Regions from separate parts of the Neorhizobium sp. DAR64860/K0K1 genome, predicted to be linked through region 3. Evidence: predicted binding sites of a transcription regulator. Region 3 holds the regulator's gene; each other region holds the start of a gene.
What was found. The regulator PhoB, encoded in region 3, activates phosphate uptake and scavenging genes when phosphate is short. The targets are predictions, from matches to a motif close to TGTCATNNANCTGTCAT.

Region 1 (5,198 bases), 800 kb from region 3:
AACCCAGCCGGAGATACGGACATTGGAGCCGACGTCCGACTTGCGGAGGGCTGCACAGGTGTGGCTGCGGTAACGATGCATTGTCTTTTATCCTGGACTGATGCTGAAAGCGGCTTCATCGGCGCGCGAAGCACAGCCGTACGAACCCATGAAAATCGGCCGGAAAAGCGCATGGTGGGCCTGCTTTGTCAAGACTTGTCACAGTCTCCCGCGGCGCTCGAGCCCTTTCCCCCGCTTTTACGGCTAGAGTTGCATAGGAGGATGTCATAACCAGAATGGGTCGATACGGCCAGCGCGCTGGCTGAGTCTCTGCGCCTGCCGACCATGCCCGAAAGCATCCGATGAACCACATCCGCCCGCTGATACCGCTTCTGATCACCGCAGGGATCCTGATCGGCGGCAACGGGCTCCAGGGCACCTATATCGCGCTGCGCGGTTCGGCCGAGGGTTTTTCGCCGTCGGTCATCGGCTTGATCGGTGCCGGCTACAGTGTCGGCTTTGCGATCGGCTGCATCTATGTGGCGCGGCTGCTGCGCTCGATCGGCCATATCCGCACCTTTGCGGCCATGGCGGCGATCGCTGCGTCCGCCTCGATCGCCCTATCGATGGTCATCGATCCCGTCTTCTGGTTCGCCATGCGCTTCCTGATCGGCATCACCATCGCCAGCCTGTTTGCCACCGTCGAGAGCTGGATCAACTCGCAAGTGACCAACGAGAACCGCGCGCGGACGCTGTCGATCTACCGTTTCGTCGATCTCGGCTCGGTCACGATCGCGCAATACCTGATCCCGACCTTCGGCATCGACGGACCTGTAATCTTCAACATCATCGCCATCGCGCTCACCCTGTCGCTTGTGCCGATATCCATCGCCGACAAGTCGGGGCCGACGCCACCGGCCTCGATTTCCTTTGATCTGAGAACCGTATGGCGCATTTCGCCGCTCGCTGTGGTGGGCGTCGTGGCGGTCGGCCTGTCGATGGCGGCCTTTCGCAATATCGGGCCGATCTACGCCAAGGAGATCGGCATGAGCATCACGTCGATCGCGACCTTCATGAGTGCCGGCATCATCGGCGGCGTGGTGCTCCAATATCCGCTCGGCGTCTATTCGGACAAGCTCGACCGGCGGCGCGTCATCCTGTGGACGACGATCGGGTCCGTCATCACCGGCGCCTATCTGTCGTTCGGCGCGGGCAGCAACGAGACGGCCAATATCATCAGCGTCTTCCTGTTCGGCGCCTTTTCGATGCCGCTCTATTCGCTCTGCTCGGCGCATGGCAACGACCACGCCAAGCCCGGCGAACACGCGGTGATCGCGGCAGGCCTCCTGTTCTTCTGGTCGGTCGGCGCCACGTTCGGACCGCTGCTTGCCGCAGCCCTTCTGGAGTTTTACGGCCCGCGCGCATTCTTCCTCTACACGTCCTTCATCTTCGCCGGGTTCGCGATCTACACGCTGCGCCGGATGCAGGTGCGGGCACCGGTGCCGCCGCAGCAGCGCAACTCGCGATTTCGGTCCCTTCTGCGCACGTCCGCCTATTTCAACCGGCTTGCAGACCCTGCGGACCGGGCTAGCGACAAGGACAGGGACGCTGACGGCAACAACAGGAAATAGCCGCCCGCTGCCGGGAAAGGCTGGCCGTTTGTCTTGACATCTGCGGCGGGAAGGGAAAGGAAGGTTGACCACCTGCACGTGAATGAGACGATGATCGAAACAACAATTGCCCTTCAGGAAGCCTGCGAAAAGCTGGCTCAGTCAGACTTCATCACCATCGATACGGAGTTCTTGAGAGAGACGACCTTCTGGCCGGAACTCTGCCTGATCCAGATGGCGAGCCCGACAGTCGAAGTTCTCGTCGATCCGCTGGCAAAAGGGCTCGACCTCAAGCCCTTCTTCGAGCTGATGGCGAATACGGCGGTCACCAAGGTGTTTCATGCCGCGCGCCAGGATATCGAGATCATCCATCATCTCGGCAATCTCGTGCCGCACCCGATCTTCGATACGCAGGTCGCCGCCATGGTGTGCGGCTTCGGCGACAGCGTCTCCTACGACCAGCTGGTCAACCGCATCAAGGGCGTGCAGATCGACAAGTCGTCGCGCTTTACCGATTGGAGCCGCCGGCCGCTTTCCGAAAAGCAGCTCGACTATGCGCTGGCTGACGTCACCCATCTGCGCGACGTCTATCTGTCTCTGAAAGAACAACTGGAACGTGAAGGCCGTGCCCTCTGGCTGACGGAGGAAATGGCGGTTCTCGAGAGCGCGTCGACCTATGATCTGCATCCCGACGATGCCTGGCTTCGTCTGAAGTCGCGGCTGAGGAAGCCAAGCGAGTTGGCAATCCTGAAATTCGTCGCCGCATGGCGCGAACGCGAGGCGCGAAGCCGCAACGTGCCGCGCTCACGCGTGCTGAAGGACGACGCGATCTACGAGATCGCTCAGCAGCAGCCCAAGGATACCGAAGCGCTCGGACGTCTGCGCACCGTCCCGAAAGGCTGGGAGCGCTCGTCCTCAGGGGCCGCGATTGTCGAGGCTGTCAATACGGCGCTGGCGCTGCCGAAGACCGAGATGCCGCATGCGCCGAAGCATGTGCACCTGCCGGAAGGCACGGGCGCTGCCGTCGAACTCTTGAAGGTTCTGCTGAAGCTCATTTCCGACAAGCAGGGCGTTGCCGCCAAGGTGCTTGCCAATACCGACGATCTGGAAAAGATTGCTGCCGAAGGCGAGTTGGCCGAAGTGGCCGCCCTTTCCGGCTGGCGTCGCGAACTGTTCGGCGACACGGCGCTCAAGCTGATCCAAGGCGGCGTGGCGCTGCGCTTCGTCAACAAGAAGGTCGAGGCGGTCGAGCTGTAAGGCTCGTCCTCACCGTCTTTCATAATACAAGGGATCGGCCACCGGAGCTCCGGAGCGCGATCCCTGTTCGTTTAAATCCCAGTTATTTGCAGCGTTCCGGGCCGGCTCCGCGACGCTCGAACTACCTGCTCTGGCACCGTCAAGAAACAGACGTAAAACGTTCATCCAAGCGTCAAGCGATCATCACCTCACCGTCATGCGTGCCGCCTATCGACGTCGCGTGTTCTTCTCAATCGAACAGGTGATTTGATGACCAAGACCTTTTTAGCCTCCGTCTTCGTAAGTGCCCTCCTCGCCGGCACGGTATTGGCCGACGACCGCGAATTTCCGGCAAAGCTCGCGGGCCAGGCAATCCTGCCGGCCAATACGGTGACTGCTGCTCCAACCGATGCGCCTGAATTTCTCAAGACATCGGGCAAGTTCACCACGCCGGACCGCAAGCGCACGGAAAAGCTCGGATCGATCGACGGCAAGGACGGTGTTCGCGTCACCGACGTCAAGCTGCCGTTCAACGGTCAGCCGATCCAGGGCTTTTCCGGGATCAAGGCGATGGCTGACGGCACGTTCTGGACGCTCTCCGACAACGGTTTCGGCTCCAAGGCCAATTCCTCCGATGCGATGCTGTTCCTGCACCAGGTGAAGTTCGACTGGGCGACCAACAAGGTCGATGTCGTCAAGAACATCTTCCTGTCGGACCCGAACAAGATCGCCCCCTTCCCGATCGCCATGGAAGGCAGCGACAAGCGCTACCTGACCGGCGCCGATTTCGATATCGAATCGATCCAGCCGGTCGCGGACGGTTTCTGGCTCGGCGAGGAATTCGGGCCTTACCTCATCAAGGTCGACATGCTCGGCCAGTTGACCGACGTCGTTGCCACCACCGTCGACGGCAAGAAGGTCACCTCGCCTGACAACCCGACCCTTTCGATGCCGGCCAACCCCGCCGCCAAGATGCCTGTCTTCAACCTGAAGCGTTCGGGTGGCTATGAAGGTATGGCAATGTCGAAGGATGGGCAGAAGCTCTACGGCCTGCTGGAAGGCCCGGTCTTCCTCGACGACGGCAAGGTCGAACAGGCCGATGGCCGCACTGCGCTGCGCGTCATCGAATTCGACATCGCTTCGAAAAGCTGGACCGGCCGTTCCTGGCTCTATCCGCTTTCGGAAAAGGGTGTCGCGATCGGCGATTTCAACATGCTGGACGCAACCACCGCGCTCGTCATCGAACGCGACAACGGCGCCGGCACCAAGGACAAGGCCTGCGCCGATCCGAAGCAGCCGAAACCGGATTGCTTTGATGCGCCGGCCGAACTGAAGCGCGTCTACAAGATCGAGATGACCGACGCCAATGTCGGCGCGGCCGTCCGCAAGATCGGCTATATCGACCTTCTGAACATCAAGGACCCCGACAGCAAGAAGAAGTCTGGCTCGAAGGACGGTGTCTACGACATGCCGTTCGTGACGATCGAGAATGTCGACCAGATCGACGCGACACACCTGATCATCGGCAATGACAACAACCTGCCCTTCTCGGCCGGTCGCGCCGTCAACAAGGCTGACGACAACGAGTTCAGCCTGATCGAAGCCGCCGAGTTCCTCAACGCGAAGTAAAGCAGTGAGGTGGTGATCGGCAGGCCTCTAGAGCCCGGACATCACCACGACGAAACTGAAAAGGGTATTTGCATCGGCAGGTACCCTTTTCGCCTGCATGACACCGCGAACCTGGACGTATTAAAGCTCAGGTATCGCCAGGACTACCATTTCAGGACGTCGTTAAGCGATGATGGCGCTTTCAAGCTTCTGTTCAAATTCGTCGAAGGATCATTGAGCTGACGGACGATGTCGCTCTTTTGCGACGAGGAGAGATTGCTCCCCGACTGCCGCAGGATCAGGATCTGGTTATTGGCCACACCCTGATCTGTCGTATCCTTGGCAGCGTTTACGCTCAGCTCCACGGCCCGCGGATCCTGCAGGCGGTAAAGAAAATCGGCTGCCTGGTAGCGAATGGTCTTGTCCGGATCTGCGGCCGCCTGGATCAGCAACGGAAAATCCTCAGCGGCCAGCTTTTGCGACAGAGACGACGCCAGATTGGGGTCGGAGCGGATCATTTCTGCCAGGGCATAGACCACGCCGAGCTTGACGCGGTAATCGTCCGGCGATGCGTGCAGCGCAGACAGCATCATGGGCACTGCGACAACTCCGGCAGAGACCAGAAAGTCGCGGGAATTGCGCCTCAGGAACGTATCGTCGTTCCGCAGGCCGGCAAGCGCCTTCTGAATTTGGTCGACCGATGCTTCCGGCCGAACCGCCGCCTGAGCGAACGCGCTCAGATCCCACCATGCACCCGTCGTGCTG
Region 2 (5,198 bases), 1.7 Mb from region 3:
TCCTCGTCCGGCAAAAACCAGTCGACCCGCCCCGCACAGGGTGCCCAGAACCAGAGCCGAGCCGCGATCCCCGCCGCCCCCGCCCTCGCTATCGTTCCGCTTCCCATGGCAAAGCCGGGTGGTGAACCCGTGCCCGAGGCAACGGCGGCAACGGCCGCAGCCGCAGCCACACCTGAGGTCGCCGCAAAGCCCGCCGAAGCAAAGCCCGAGAACCCGCCCGAAACCCCTGCGGAGAAGCCGGCAGAGCGCCCCGCAGAGCCGCCAGCCCCGGCTCCCGAACAGACCCAGAGCCCGGAACAGACCGGTAAAGCGCCGGAAGAAACCATACCCACGCCCACTCCCAAGCCGGAAGAACCCGCAGAACAAAAGCCCGCTGCAGCGAGCAACGACGGCAAAGCTGATTCTGCCAAACCGGACGCCGCCAAGCCCGATGACAAGGCACCGCAGGACAAGGCTGCTGATGACAAAACTCCGGCCGACAAGCCTGCGGACGAAAAGCAGGAAGAGGCCGAGACCCCGCCGCCTCCTCCGCCTCTCGTCGAGGAAGACGCCGCAGAACTGAAAGCCTGCCTTGCAGACCTCGGTGCCATCGGCGCCAAGTTCGAGTCCATCAAACCGATCGACGAAGGCAATGGCTGCGGCATCAAGCAGCCGATCGAGGTGGCGCAGGTTCTGCCTGGCGTCGATCTCGGCGGCGCCACCATGCGCTGCAAGACGGCGCTGACCATGGCCCACTGGCTGAAGGATACGGTGCAGCCAGCGCTCAACATCGCCATGCCGGGCCGCAAGATCACCGGCCTTGTCCCCGGCTCCACCTACCAGTGCCGCCTCAGAAACAGCGCCTCGACCGGCAAGATCTCCGAGCACGGTCGCGGCAACGCATTCGATGTCGCCGCCTTCAAGCTCGACAATGGCGAAAAGGTCGTGATGAAGCGCCGCGAGGACGATCACACGCTGGAGGGTGCGTTCCAGAAGACCGCAACTGCCGGCGCCTGCCTGCATTTCACCACGGTCCTCGCACCGGGCAGCGATGCCGCCCACGAGGATCACCTTCATCTCGACATCATCGACAGGGATGGCGGCTACCGCATTTGCGAGTAGCCGTTGAGGGCCAGGGTCAGGCCGGCGAGGAGCCGGTCAGCCGGCTTTCCTGGGTGCCGATCGTCATGGCATTGCCGCGCCATTCGAACGATCCGGAAAGCCAGCTTCTGATCCAGATGGCCGGCAGCATCACGTCGCGCACCATCATCGCCGGCAGCGACAGGATCGACAGCCGCCAGCCCTTCGCCCGCGCAAGGGCGAGTTCCGGCAGGTAGGTTGCGGCGAACACGGTTGCGGCGACGAGCGCCGAATTGAGATCCAGCAGGACGGCTGCGATCAGCCCAAGCGCCAGAGGCGGCAGAGCTCCGAGCAGGATCTCCGGCGTGAAGAACAGCGGAAATGTCACCCGCCGCAGCCGAGCCCAGCGCGTCTGCCGCGACCAGATTTCCTCCAGCCCCCGGCGCCCGAGCGGCTGCTCGAACGGCGCAGACACCAGATGCACTTTCTTGCCATGTCGGTTGACGAGCTTGGTCGAGGCCGCATCCTCGGCAATCTCGGCCGCCAGCGCCTGGATGCCGCCGGCAGCGTCCAGAAACGGCTTGTGCCAGAGCATGCTCTTGCCCTGCGCAAACCCCAGCCCCAGTGCCTCGCCCACATATTGCCAGCGCGCCTGTAGCGTATTCAGGAAAGCGCATTCCACTTCCGCCCAGAACCCGTCCGGCCGAGATCCGATCGGCGTCGAACAGACAAGCCCGGTATCGGCCCGCCATCCGGAGACGAGGTTCTGGATATAGTCCTTGGGCATCAGCACGTTGGAATCGGCAAGCACCACCCATTCGTGGCGCGCCGCATGCCAGCCCTTGGCGCAGTTGTTGAGTTTCGGATTGGCGCTGATCCGGTCATCGCCGATCAGCAGCCGTGCCGGCACCGCCGGATGCGCGGCAATCGCCGAGCGGATCTCGGCGATGATCGGATCACCCTCGTCCTGCACACAGAAGATCAGCTCGTAATCCGGCCACTCAAGCTTGAATGCATGCGCAAGCGTCAGGCTGGAATAGGCCTCGATGCCCCGCACCGGAATGACGATCGAGACGCCGTCCGGCTTGATCACCGCCGGCTTGTCGCTCGCCTTGTCCCGATGCGAAAGCCGCAGGCCGGCAACGGCGATGCTGAAGAGATTGATCGCCAGAAGGGCCATGGCGAGTGTCGCAAGAACAAGATCCATCCTGATGTTCCCGATGGCCGGCCCCGAATCGTCGGGTCACCGCCAGTGCCGCAAGAGTAAGGGCAAGCAGACCATTTCGGTGTGACAGACGCATGACGTTGCCCCTCACCCACGAAGGCGAGAGGCGAGGACGATCCGGAGAAAACCCGCTGGGCAGCCTCTATGCTTAGAACAACCCCTCGATCAGCCCATCCGCGTTCAGATGGATCCGCTCGGCCGACGGCGCGCTCGGAAGACCCGGCATGGTCATGATCTCGCCGGTGATCGCCACGATAAAACCGGCGCCGGCCGACAGCCGCACTTCACGCACATGCACCACATGCCCTTCCGGAGCACCGCGCAGGTTCGGATCGGTGGAGAAGGAATATTGCGTCTTGGCGATGCAGACCGGCAGATGGCCGTAACCGGCAGTTTCCCAGGCCTTCAGCTGATCGCGCACCGGCTTTTCCGCCGTCACCTCGCCGGCATGATAGATCTTGGTGGCGACCGCCTCGATCTTTTCCATCAGCGGCATGTCGTCAGGATAGATCGGCTTGAAGTTGGCGGCACCGCTTGTCGCCAGTTCCACCACCTTGTAGGACAGTTCCTCGATGCCGGCGGAACCTTCCGCCCAGTGACGGCAGAGGATCGCCTCGGCGCCGTGATGCGAGACGTATTCCTTGATCGCCGCCACTTCCGCATCCGTATCCGAGATGAAGTGGTTGATCGCGACCACGACCGGCACGCCGAACTTGCGCACGTTTGCGATGTGACGCCCAAGGTTCGAGCAGCCGCGCGTCAGCGCCTCGACATTTTCGCTCCCGAGATCATCCTTCTTCACGCCGCCATTCATCTTCAGCGCCCGGATGGTCGCAACGATCACGGCTGCATCGGGCTTTAGCCCTGCCTTGCGGCACTTGATGTCGAAGAACTTTTCGGCACCCAGATCCGCCCCGAAACCCGCTTCGGTCACCACATAGTCGCCAAGCTTCAGCGCCGTCTTGGTGGCGATGACGGAATTGCAGCCATGGGCGATATTGGCGAACGGCCCGCCATGCACCAGCGCCGGATTGTTTTCCAGCGTCTGCACCAGGTTCGGCTGCATCGCGTCTTTCAAAAGCACCGCCATCGCTTTGTCGGCCTTGATGTCGCGGGCATAGACCGGCGAGCGGTCGAACCGGTAGCCGATGACGATATCGCCGAGCCGCTTCTCGAGGTCTGCCAGATCCTGCGCCAGACACAGGATCGCCATCACTTCGGATGCGACGGTAATATCGAAGCCGCTTTCGCGGGCGAAGCCATTCGACACGCCGCCGAGCGAGGTCACGGTCTGGCGCAGCGCCCGGTCGTTCATGTCCATCACCCGCCGCCAGGTGATGCGGCGCGTATCGATGTCGAGCGCATTGCCCCAATAGACATGGTTGTCGATCATCGCCGACAGGAGATTGTGCGCAGAGGTAATGGCGTGGAAGTCGCCGGTGAAATGGAGGTTGATGTCTTCCATCGGCACGACCTGCGCATAACCGCCGCCGGCAGCCCCTCCTTTGACGCCAAAGCAGGGCCCTAGCGAAGGCTCGCGCACGCAGATCACCGCCTTCTTGCCGATCCGGTTCAGCCCGTCGCCGAGACCGACCGTGGTCGTCGTCTTGCCCTCGCCCGCCGGCGTCGGATTGATCGCCGTCACAAGGATCAGCTTGCCATCGCTGCGGCCGTCAAGCGAGGCAATGAAGTCGGCCCCGATCTTCGCCTTGTCATGGCCGTAGGGCACCAGAGCTTCCGCCGAAATGCCGAGCGCCGCGCCAATTTCCGCGATCGGTTTCTTCACTGCCGCGCGGGCGATCTCGATATCGGATGGAACGGGGGCCATGCTTGTCTCTCGCTTGTTGGTTTGCCTGAACCATGGCCACAGCCGCCCCGCCGCGACAAGCCCGCATCGGGAACCGAAGTCCGATTATGCACAAAGCAACAACATCATCCACACACCAAAGTTGCAAATTAATTTGATACAATCTTATATATCCCTGATCCATGACGGATCGAGGGGGAACGACCAATGAACCTTATTCTCTGCTGCGACGGCACCTGGAACACGCCCGACGATATGGATGGCGGCCAGCCCAGCCCGACCAATGTTCGCAAGATTTACAATGCGGTCGCCGACAAGGATGCCGATGGCATCAAACAAAAACCCTACTATCATCCCGGTGTCGGCACGGACGGAACGTGGTGGCGACGCGCGGTGGAAGGCGGTACCGGCAAGGGTCTCGCTGACAACATCAAGGGCGCTTACAAATGGCTTGCCAGCACCTACAAATCCGGAGATCAAATCTATCTGTTCGGCTTCAGCCGTGGCGCCTACACGGTCCGCAGCCTCGGCGGCATGATCTCCAAATGCGGCCTTCTGGATATCAAAGCCTCTAAGCTCGACGAAGAGGGAACCTGGAAGGCGATCGAGGCGATCTTCACGGAGTACCGCGCCAAGAGCGACACCGGCGCCAAGCGCAAACAGTCCGGCAAGATCCACTTCCACAACGTCACCGAGGGCGGCATCCGCAATGTCTCGACACTCATCCAGTTCATCGGCGTCTGGGATACGGTCGGCGCGCTCGGCATTCCCGATGACATGGGCTTTCTCAACCTTCTCGACAATCCGGAGAACCATGAGTTTCACGATACGACACTCGGTTCCGCCGTCCTCAACGCCCGCCATGCGGTCGCGCTCGACGAGTTCCGCCAAAGCTTCATGCCGACGCTCTGGGTCAAGCCGGATGGCTGGACCGGAACGCTGAAACAGGTCTGGTTCCCAGGCGTGCATGGTGATGTCGGCGGTGGCTATGCCGCAACGGGCCTTTCGGACGGCGCTCTCCTGTGGATGATGAACGAGGCAAAAAGCTGCGGCCTCGTATTCCGCGAAGGGGCTGAAAACCAGCTGAGGCCGGATCCGCGCGGCGTG
Region 3 (5,198 bases):
CCCGGTATCCTGACCGGTACGATCATCGGCCTCGCGCACGCCCTTGGCGAAACCGCGCCGCTCCTCTTGATCGGCATGGTCGCCTTCGTGGCGAACTATCCGACCACGCCGATGGATCCGTCGACAGCGCTGCCGGTACAGATCTACATGTGGGCTAACGAGGCGGAACGCGCCTTCGTTGAACGAACCTCGGGAGCGATCATGATCCTGCTCCTGTTCCTGATCTTGATGAATGTTGGCGCAATTCTCTTGCGACGCCGCTTCGAACGGCGTTGGTAGAGGAAGGGGGAAGCAATGAACATGATGTCAGAAGCTGCAGTTGAGAAGGCGCTGGACAAGAAAATGAACGACGTTGCATATAAGATGATCGGCAAGGATGTCTCCGTTTATTACGGTGACAAGCGCGCTCTTTATGACGTGAACCTGAATGTCCGCCAAAATACCGTCACTGCTTTGATCGGTCCGTCTGGCTGCGGCAAGTCCACCTTCCTGCGCACGATGAACCGCATGAACGACACGATCGAGGGTTGCCGCGTCACCGGCAAGATCACGCTCGACGGCGACGATATCTACGACAAGGAAATCGACGTCGTGGAGCTGCGCGCCCGGGTCGGCATGGTGTTTCAGAAGCCGAACCCGTTCCCGAAGTCGATCTACGAGAACATTGCCTACGGTCCCCGCATCCACGGCCTTGCCCGCGGCAAGACGGAAATGGACGCGATTGTCGAGGCAAGCCTGCAGCGCGCCGGCCTCTGGGCAGAAGTCAAGGATCGCCTGCATGAAGGCGGTACCGGCCTTTCCGGCGGTCAGCAGCAGCGCCTTTGCATCGCCCGTGCGATCGCCGTTTCGCCTGAAGTCATTCTGATGGACGAGCCGTGCTCGGCACTCGACCCCATCGCCACGGCCAAGGTCGAGGAACTGATCCACGAACTGCGCGCCAACTACACGATCGTGATCGTCACCCACTCGATGCAGCAGGCAGCCCGCGTTTCACAGCGCACGGCAATGTTCCATCTCGGCCATCTGGTCGAGGAAAACGATACCGACAAGATGTTCACCAATCCGGATGACCAGCGCACCCAGGATTACATCATGGGCCGCTTCGGCTGATGCGGGCGCAGAGCCCGTCAGCCGCAACTGCAGACATCAAGGATCAGACACATGGTTTCGACCCATATTCTCTCGGCCTATGACGAGGAACTGAAATACCTGAACCGCCGGATTTCCGAAATGGGCGGCCTGGCGGAGCAGATGTGCGGAGATGCCGTGCGTGCGCTCGTCAACTCCGACTCCGCACTGGCCCAGAAGGTCATCTCGGACGACGTCATTCTCGACCACGCCGAGCGCGATATCCAGGACAAGGTGATCGTCACCATCGCCAAGCGTCAGCCGATGGCGGCCGACCTTCGCGAGATCATCGGCACGCTGCGCATTGCAGCTGACCTGGAACGCGTCGGCGACCTTGGTAAGAACACCGCCAAGCGCGTGCTCGCCGTGCAGGGAACAGGCGTCCCGCGCAAGCTCGCCCGTGGTCTGGAGCATCTTTCCGAACTGGCGCTGGTGCAGCTCAAGGACGTTCTTGATGTCTTCGCCAACCGCTCCGCGGAAAAAGCCGAAATCATCCGCCAGCGCGATGAAGAGATTGACGCGATGTACACCTCGCTGTTCCGCGAACTCCTCACCTACATGATGGAGGATCCGCGCAACATCACCACCTGCACCCATCTTTTGTTCTGCGCCAAGAACATCGAGCGCATCGGCGACCACGCGACGAATATCGCCGAGACCATCTACTACATCGCGACCGGTGCACAGCCGGAGGGCGAACGTCCGAAGGACGATACGTCCAACATGCTCGGCTCCGCCGGGACATGATGCAGCTCTCCCGAAATCGCCTGCCGGTTTCGGGACGATAACTGCCAAAAACAATGACCTGAAGCAGCGCGAGCGGATCTGGCGGATCTAAGTGCGGTTCGGGACGAGTGATGGAGCAAGTCGGAATGCAGCCGAAGATCGCAGTCGTGGAAGACGAAGAGGCCCTCAGCGTCCTCCTTCGGTATAACCTGGAGGCCGAGGGTTACGAGGTCGATACCGTGCTTCGCGGTGACGAAGCGGAAATCAGGCTTCAGGAGCGCGTTCCGGATCTTCTCATTCTCGACTGGATGCTGCCAGGCGTTTCGGGCATCGAACTGTGCCGTCGCCTGCGCATGCGGCCGGAGACGGAACGCCTGCCGATCATCATGCTGACGGCGCGCGGCGAAGAAAGCGAGCGCGTTCGTGGGCTTGCCACGGGCGCCGACGACTATGTGGTCAAGCCGTTTTCGACACCGGAGCTGATGGCCCGCGTCAAGGCGATGCTGCGTCGTGCCCGACCCGAAGTGCTGTCGAGCGTCCTCAAATGCGGCGACATCGAACTCGACCGCGAAACCCACCGCGTTCACCGCAAGAGCCGCGAAGTTCGCCTCGGGCCGACAGAGTTTAGACTTCTGGAATTCCTGATGGCCTCACCCAGCCGCGTCTTTTCGCGCTCGCAGCTGCTCGACGGCGTCTGGGGTCATGACATCTATGTCGACGAACGCACCGTCGACGTGCATGTAGGGCGCCTCCGGAAGGCGCTCAACTTTTCCAACATGCAGGATGTCATCCGCACGGTCCGTGGTGCCGGCTACTCGATGGAAGCCTGATCACCGCGTCTCCTAGCCGGCAGCGTCATGGCAATCACGCCGGTCACGACGCAGGCGAGACCGAGCCAGGCTGTCGAGGCAAGCGTTTCGCCGAGAAACACGACGCCGATGCCAACGCCGATCGGCACCCGCAGATAGGCCTGCGCCGTCGTGCCGACGGAGCCGAGCGTCTGGACCAGCCGGAAATAGATGACGAAGGCCAGCGCCGTCGAAAATACCGCCAGCGCCAACAGGGCGAGCATGGAATCGGCGCTGGGCGTCAGCGTCCAGGGCCGATCGACCACGAGGCTCACGGGAATGAGGATGGCCGCCCCTGCAATCAGCGATCCCGCGGCGGGCATCATCGGGTCCAATCCCTTAAAATTCTTGCCGAAGATGGCAGCCGCCGCATAGCAGATCGTCGCCGCCACGATGGCGAGTTGAGCCCAGAGGTTCTCGCCCGACCCGGCAAGCGCCTCCATGCCGACGATCAGGCATATGCCGACAATGCCTGCGGCAACTCCGAACAGCTTGGCCCCAGAGACGCTTTCATGGCGCGTGATCAGCGCCGTCAGCAGAAAGGCGAAGATCGGCGTCGTTGAACTCAAGATGGTGGCAAGGCCCGCATCGGTCGTCTGTTCGGCCCAGGCAATGAGGGTGAAGGGGACAGCGCTGTTGAGGCAGGCCTGAACCGTGAAGAGCTTCCATGTCTGCCCGTCGGTCGGCAGCTTCAATCCGCGAAGGCGCAGGGCCGCAGCGAGAATGAGCCCGGCGACCAGTGTTCTGACGGCAATAAAGGTGACAGGCGAAATCGTCTCCACACCGACTTTGATCAGCGTGTAGGACGCGCCCCAAAGCGTCGCGAGCGTGAGGAGCAGCAACAGATCCGTTGCCATGCTTGTTTTGGTGTCCGCCATTCCAGTTCCTGTCCCCATGAATGCAATCTCCGCCCCTCTTAGCGGAACCAGGAAAAGAAATGCTTCGACGACGGCCGAACCGTTGACCGCTGACGGCAAAGTTTTCCGGTGCTAGAACTGGATCATGCCCAATATGGTTTCAGGAAATACGATTGCGGAAGTTGCAAGCCTGATCGGCGATGCTGCACGCGCCAACATGCTGTCCGCGCTGATGGGCGGACAGGCGCTGACGGCGGGCGAACTGGCACGCCACGCCGGCGTCACCGCGCAGACCACCAGCGGCCATCTCGGCAAACTGGCGCAGGCTCGCCTGATCGAGGTCGAGAAGCAGGGCAGGCACCGCTATTACCGACTTGCCTCTCCGGAAGTCGCGCACGCGATCCACGCGTTGATGGCAGTCGCCGCGGATGGGCCGAAGCGCCATCATCCTGTCGGCCCGAAAGACGAAGCGTTACGGCTTGCCCGCACCTGTTACGATCACATGGCCGGCCGTCTCGCCATCGCGCTCGCCGATGCCCTAACAGGAAGCGGCTACATGCTGCTCGGCGATGGAGCCGGCCTGATCACCGACGAGGGCAGACGGTTCTTTTGTGATTTCGGGATCGATCTCGAACAGCTGACCCGTTCGAAACGCCCGCTCTGCCGGACATGCCTCGATTGGAGCGAGCGACGGCCGCATCTGGCGGGACAAATGGGTGCGGCGCTGCTGGACCGCGCTCTTGGCGTCGGCTGGATCGGCCGCCGAGAGGAAACCCGGGCTCTGCGGATCACGCGCCGGAGAGATCGGGTTTGCCGAGACATTCAGGCTTCCATCGGACTGGCGTATTGCACCGTCCGAAACTCTGATGGTCAGGCGGCTTCCTGGGTCTTCCATTCCGGCAGCGGGAACAGCTTGTCGTAGCCAAGATTGAAGAGATAGGCATAGACCACGTAGAACAGCGCGATCGCGATATCCATTGTCAGCGCATGGAGAAGGGTAATCTGCAGATACCACGCGATAAACGGCATCAGCACGACCAGCAGACCGATTTCGAACAGCACCGCATGAGCAATGCGCAAGGCAGGCGTCTTCAGCGTCGTACCCCGTCGCGCCTGCAGAAAGCGGTCGAAACCCAGATTGTAGAGGTAGTTCCAGCCGGTCGCGACCGTCGCAGACACGACGCCGACAATGCCCATATGTTCGGCCGGCATGTCGAAGACGAAAGCGCCGAGCGGCACCATCATCAGAAGCCCGATGATTTCAAAGCTGATGGCGTGGCGAATACGGTCTCTTATCGAGCGCATGATCTTCCCCTTTAGGTGAGGTTCATGCCGGGTCGTCCCGGCGTTATGCCCATTCAGGGGGAGGTCGTCCTCTCTCGAGGCCGAAATAGGAGCCCAGGGAGTGCGAGGCAAGTTTTTTCAGCGCAAGTCAGCCATGCCGAAAACGCAAAAGGCGGGCCAGAGCCCGCCTTCGATCTTGTTTCCGCAGCCGCCTGACTCAGGACGCGCGGGCAGCCGGACGACGGCGCTCGTGCACTGGCTGGTAGGCAAGCTTCGCGTGATATTTGCAATAGGGCGACGCATCCTGCGCATCGCAACCGCAGAAATGGAAGTCGTCCGTCAGCGGATCGCCGAC
Region 4 (5,198 bases), 1.5 Mb from region 3:
GGGCCGAGAGAATGGTGATCTCGGCAATCTCTTCGGCGGTCGGATTGTAGTTGACGAACGTGTCGGTGAAGAAGATCGCACCGCGCTGCGAAATCAGCAGGCTGAGGCCGGCGAGCGTCTTCGTGCCTTCGCGTTTGCCGATGATCTGGTTGACGTCGCGCAGATGCCGGTCGTAGCGGCCTTCGATGCCGCAGATCAGCGCATCGGCCTCGCCGCGCTGGACCGATAGCGCGCCGATGACCGTGTTGCTGGTGCGCACGATGGTTCGTGCTGCTTCCGGATTGACGCCCTGGCGGCCGACAAGCGCAAAATAGTCGTCGACATAGCCGCGGTAACGCGGATCGTCTTCCGGGTTGACGACGGCGAAATCGACATTCGGGCGGATGCGGATGCCGAAACGCTGGAGACGCGCTTCGATGACCGAGGGACGGCCGATCAGGATGGGCCTTGCGATCTGCTCTTCGAGCAGGATCTGTGCGGCCCTCAGAACGCGTTCGTCCTCGCCTTCGGCGAAGATGACGCGATTTCTCTCGGCAGTCTTGGCCGCCGTGAAGATCGGCTTCATCACGAAGCCGGAGCGCCAGACGAATCGGCTAAGCTGGTCGAGATAGGCTTCAAAATCCTGGATCGGACGAGCGGCGACGCCGCTTTCGGCCGCAGCCCTTGCGACGGCCGGCGCGATGCGCAGGATCAGCCGCGGATCAAATGGCGATGGGATCAGGTAGTCGGGGCCAAAGATCGGCGTTTCACCGGAATAGGCTTTCGCGGCGACGTCGGAGACTTCCTCGCGGGCAAGTGCCGCGATCGCCTTGACCGCCGCCATCTTCATTTCTTCGTTGATCGTGCGGGCGCCGCAATCGAGTGCACCACGGAAGATGTAGGGGAAGCAGAGGACGTTGTTGACCTGGTTGGCGAAGTCCGAGCGGCCGGTGCAGATCATCGCGTCGGGACGCTCGGCGCGTGCGAGTTCCGGCATGATTTCCGGCGTCGGGTTGGCGAGCGCCATGATCAGCGGCTTTTCGGCCATCTGCACCAGAAGTTCGGGCTTGAGCACGCCTGCGGCCGACAGGCCGAGGAAGACGTCTGCGCCGGCGATATTGTCGGCCAGAACGCGGTTGTCGCTCTTCTGGGCGTAGATCGCCTTCCACTCGTCCATCAGCTCGACGCGGCCCTCATAGACCAGCCCTTCGATATCGTGGACCCAGATGTTTTCCTTCTTCGCACCAAGCGACACGAGAAGATGCAGGCAGGCAAGCGCCGCCGCACCGGCGCCCGACGTGACGATCTTGACGTTATCGATCGTCTTGCCGGCAAGCTCTAGGCCGTTGAGGATCGCGGCGGCGACAATGATCGCCGTTCCGTGCTGATCGTCATGGAAGACCGGGATGTTCATCTTTTCGCGAAGACGACGCTCGACTTCGAAACATTCCGGAGACTTGATGTCTTCGAGGTTGATGCCGCCGAAGGTCGGCTCGAGTGCCGAGATCGTCGAGACCATGGCTTCGATGCCCGGCGCGTCGATTTCGATGTCGAACACATCGATGCCGGCGAATTTCTTGAAGAGGACGGCCTTGCCTTCCATTACCGGCTTGGAGGCAAGCGGGCCGATATTGCCGAGCCCGAGCACGGCAGTGCCATTGGAGACCACGGCGACCAGATTGGCACGCGCGGTGAATTCCGCGGCCATTTCCGGATTGTCGCGGATCGCGAGGCAAGGGGCGGCCACACCCGGGGAATAGGCAAGTGCGAGGTCGCGCTGGTTGCCGAGCGGCTTGGTGGCCTGGATTTCCAGTTTGCCGGGGCGGGGATAGCGGTGGAAGAAGAGAGCCTGTTCGTCGAGATCTCCGGTTACCGGCGATGGTTTCGGATTGTCGTGCCCATCCATGCTCTTATGGCTCCTCGTATCGATTTCCGTCCTGACATGCGAGTCCCCTCCTTACATCAATCGATCCATCGAGAAACTACAATATTTGCGATGCTGTCGGATTTTGCCGCCGGTTTCGGGTGGTCGCCGACTGCGGCGATCGCGCCCCTGTCATCATCCTGAAACACGAGTTTGATTTTCGAAGGGTAGGACAAGGTAGGTAACGAAGGGACGTTTCCGTGGCCGATGCAATCGAGACAAGGCATTTCAGAACCCTGTTCATTTCGGACGTGCATCTCGGCTCCAAAGCCGCCCGCACGGACTTTCTCCTCGATTTCCTGCGCTACCACGAGGCGGAAACGATCGTGCTGGTCGGCGATATCGTCGACGGCTGGCGGTTGAAGCGCAGCTGGAACTGGCCGCAGGGCTGTAACGACGTGGTTCAGAAGCTTTTGCGCAAGGCGCGCAAGGGCACGCGGATCGTCTACATTCCGGGAAACCACGACGAATTCCTGCGCGATTTCCCCGGCATGCATTTCGGCGGTATCGAGGTCGCAGACCGGATGATCTACGAGATGGCAGACGGGCGGAAATACCTGGTGCTGCACGGTGACGAGTTCGACGTCGTGGTGCGCAATGCGCGTCTGCTCGCCTATCTCGGTGACTGGGCCTATGATGCGGCAATCGCCATCAATGTCGGTCTTGCAGCGGTGCGCCGCCGCATCGGCCTGCCATACTGGTCATTCTCTGCCTGGGCGAAGCTGCAGGTGAAGCACGCCGTGAATTTCATCGGCGAGTTCCAGAAGGTTGTCGTCGACGAGGCTCGTCGCAACAATGTCGATGGCATCATCTGCGGCCATATCCATCATGCGGTGATGGAAGACATCGACGGGATCCACTACGTCAACACGGGCGACTGGGTCGAAAGCTGCACGGCGATTGCCGAGCATCGCGACGGGACGCTGGAACTGATCTCCTGGCAGAAGATCGCGAAGACTGCGGAAATCACGACGCTGCCTTCACCGGAGACCATTAGGGGCATGCAGGCTGCGTAACGGCCTGTCGGTGCAAGGGACTCATTATCCCCAGAGATTCGTCCGGGGCGGATAGACCAGCGATCCGTCGTATCGCAGCCCGTCCGGGCGGTCTTGCGCCAAGAGTAGCGGACCGTCGAGATCGGCGTAGTCGGCATCCTGCGCCAGAAGAACTGCGGGGGCCATGGCAAGCGAGGTTCCGACCATGCAGCCGATCATGACGGCAAAGCCCAGTCGCTGCGCTTCCTCCTTCATGATCAGCGCCTCGGTCAGCCCGCCGGTCTTGTCGAGCTTGATGTTGACGGCGTCATAGCGGTTTCTCAGGCTTGCGAGATCGCCGGTCGCGTGGACGCTTTCGTCGGCGCAGATCATCACCTTGCGGCGGATGGTGGCGAGAATCGCATCCTTGCCGGCGGCGAGCGGTTGTTCGATCAGCGACACGCCAAGGGCGTCTGCCACTTCCAGATGACGGGCAAGGTTATCTTCCGTCCAACCCTCGTTCGCATCGATGATCAGCCGCGAATCGGGCGCTGCATCGCGCACGGCGCGCATGCGACTTTCGTCATCGTCTGTGCCGAGCTTGACCTTGAGGAGCGGACGCCAGGCATTTTTCCGCGCATCCTCTGCCATCGCCTCGGGTTCGCCCAGAGACAGCGTGAAGGCGGTGACAAGAGGCTTTTCTCCGACCTCGATCATCGATGCCACGGACCGGCCGAGGCTCTTGGCTTCCAAATCCCACAAGGCGCAATCGACAGCGTTTCGCGCAGCACCCGGCCGCAGCCGTGTCTGGAGCGTGTGGCGATCCATGCCATCGTGCATCATCGAAGCAAGGGAGTTGATCTCGTCGAGGACGCCTTCGGTTGTTTCACCGTAGCGTTTGTAGGGAACGCATTCGCCCCGGCCGGTCAGGCCGTCGCGGGTGATCGCACAGGTCACCACCTCGGCTTCTGTCTTGGAACCGCGAGAAATCGTAAACACCCCCGCGATCGGGAATTTCTCGATTGTTGCTTCGAAGTGACGCGTCATGGTTTTCCACCTGGGCGTTGTGGCAAATCCGTTCAGGGTCGCTATATTGCCGCTCTCAGTGCTGCGATCAACAGCAGATCGCAGCCGCGTGCTGCTTAACCTAAGCCGAAAGAAACCTGTGCCGTCACAACCTGCCGAAATCAAAGCCGAAGACCTGCCCGGCGGCGATGGCGAGCGCTACATTCTGGCCGGAGAATGGCGCAATCATTCGATTTCGCCGGTCCTCAAGGCGTTTGGCGATCTTGAAAAGAGCAGCGGGTCTGGATCCCTCGAGATCGACGTCTCGGGGATCGACGGGATCGATACATCCGGCGCCTGGCTGATTCGCCGTCTTCTGTCGGCAAAAGCCGAGCAGGGTCGCGACGCGAAGTTGGTCGGGGCGGAAGGGACGATCGAGGAACTGGTTGGCGCCCTGCCGGAAAAGACCCCGGCACCGCCGCCCAACGATCAGGACAAGCGGTCGCTGTTTGATCGCGTGTTCAGCCCGGTCGGCAAGACGATGACGGAATTTGCCGGTGACTTCGTCGCCGCCATGCACATTCTCGGCTCGGCGGTCCGTGGCGCACAGCTGAAATTCGGCCGCGGATCCGGCGTTTCTCCGGCATCCGTCGTGACGCATATCGACCGGATGGGCGTGCGTGCGGTGCCGATCATCCTCCTGATGTCGTTTCTGATCGGCGCGATCATTGCCCAGCAGGGCGCTTTCCAGCTCCGGTATTTCGGGGCAGAAATCTTCGTCGTCGACTTGGTCGGCATTCTGCAGCTTCGCGAAATCGGCGTTCTGATCACTGCGATCATGATCGCCGGCCGTTCGGGAAGCGCGATTACCGCCGAAATCGGCTCCATGAAGATGCGCGAAGAGATCGACGCGCTGACCGTGATCGGCCTTAATCCCGTCGGTGTGCTCGTGTTCCCGCGTCTCGTGGCGCTGACGATAGCACTGCCGCTTCTGACCATCGTGGCAAACCTGTCGGCCCTCTACGGCGCTGCGGTGATCACGCTGGTCTACTCCGGCATCACTTTTGATACGTTCCTGTCGCGCCTCAAGGAGGCGGTGGACTTCTCGTCGGTGGCATCAGGCATGATCAAGGCGCCGTTCATGGCGCTGGCAATCGGCATCGTGGCGGCTGTCGAGGGAATGAAAGTCGGCGGCAGCGCAGAATTGCTCGGCCAGCACGTTACCTCGTCGGTGGTGAAATCGATCTTCGCGGTGATCCTGATCGACGCGATGTTTGCGATTTTCTATTCCGCGATCGATTTTTGATGGGGACCGG

Region 1: ACQY1J_RS14865 (esterase-like activity of phytase family protein) is a predicted target of PhoB. The motif match lies at 3,028-3,044, and genes of this name have one in related genera.
Region 2: ACQY1J_RS09815 (ceramide glucosyltransferase) is a predicted target of PhoB. The motif match lies at 2,348-2,364, and genes of this name have one in related genera.
Region 4: ACQY1J_RS11605 (UDP-2,3-diacylglucosamine diphosphatase) is a predicted target of PhoB. The motif match lies at 2,034-2,050, and genes of this name have one in related genera.

The regions. Positions count from the first base shown of each region.
Region 1 is NZ_CP191459.1:2,105,261-2,110,458, forward strand. Features, by position in the region: gene aspS (aspartate--tRNA ligase) at 1-81, opposite strand, end outside; gene ACQY1J_RS14855 (MFS transporter) at 342-1,610, shown strand; gene rnd (ribonuclease D) at 1,701-2,846, shown strand; gene ACQY1J_RS14865 (esterase-like activity of phytase family protein) at 3,096-4,454, shown strand; gene ACQY1J_RS14870 (HEAT repeat domain-containing protein) at 4,598-5,198, opposite strand, start outside.
Region 2 is NZ_CP191459.1:1,053,386-1,058,583, reverse strand. Features, by position in the region: gene ACQY1J_RS09820 (extensin family protein) at 1-1,101, shown strand, start outside; gene ACQY1J_RS09815 (ceramide glucosyltransferase) at 1,118-2,266, opposite strand; gene ACQY1J_RS09810 (formate--tetrahydrofolate ligase) at 2,433-4,112, opposite strand; gene ACQY1J_RS09805 (DUF2235 domain-containing protein) at 4,299-5,198, shown strand, end outside.
Region 3 is NZ_CP191459.1:2,902,195-2,907,392, reverse strand. Features, by position in the region: gene pstA (phosphate ABC transporter permease PstA) at 1-279, shown strand, start outside; gene pstB (phosphate ABC transporter ATP-binding protein PstB) at 295-1,110, shown strand; gene phoU (phosphate signaling complex protein PhoU) at 1,162-1,875, shown strand; gene phoB (phosphate regulon transcriptional regulator PhoB) at 2,001-2,684, shown strand; gene ACQY1J_RS18595 (DMT family transporter) at 2,666-3,580, opposite strand; gene ACQY1J_RS18590 (ArsR/SmtB family transcription factor) at 3,705-4,481, shown strand; gene ACQY1J_RS18585 (PACE efflux transporter) at 4,430-4,864, opposite strand; gene ACQY1J_RS18580 (GcrA family cell cycle regulator) at 5,061-5,198, opposite strand, start outside.
Region 4 is NZ_CP191459.1:1,441,232-1,446,429, forward strand. Features, by position in the region: gene ACQY1J_RS11600 (NADP-dependent malic enzyme) at 1-1,885, opposite strand, end outside; gene ACQY1J_RS11605 (UDP-2,3-diacylglucosamine diphosphatase) at 2,104-2,919, shown strand; gene dgcA (N-acetyl-D-Glu racemase DgcA) at 2,944-3,924, opposite strand; gene ACQY1J_RS11615 (ABC transporter permease) at 3,983-5,188, shown strand; gene ACQY1J_RS11620 (ABC transporter ATP-binding protein) at 5,188-5,198, shown strand, end outside.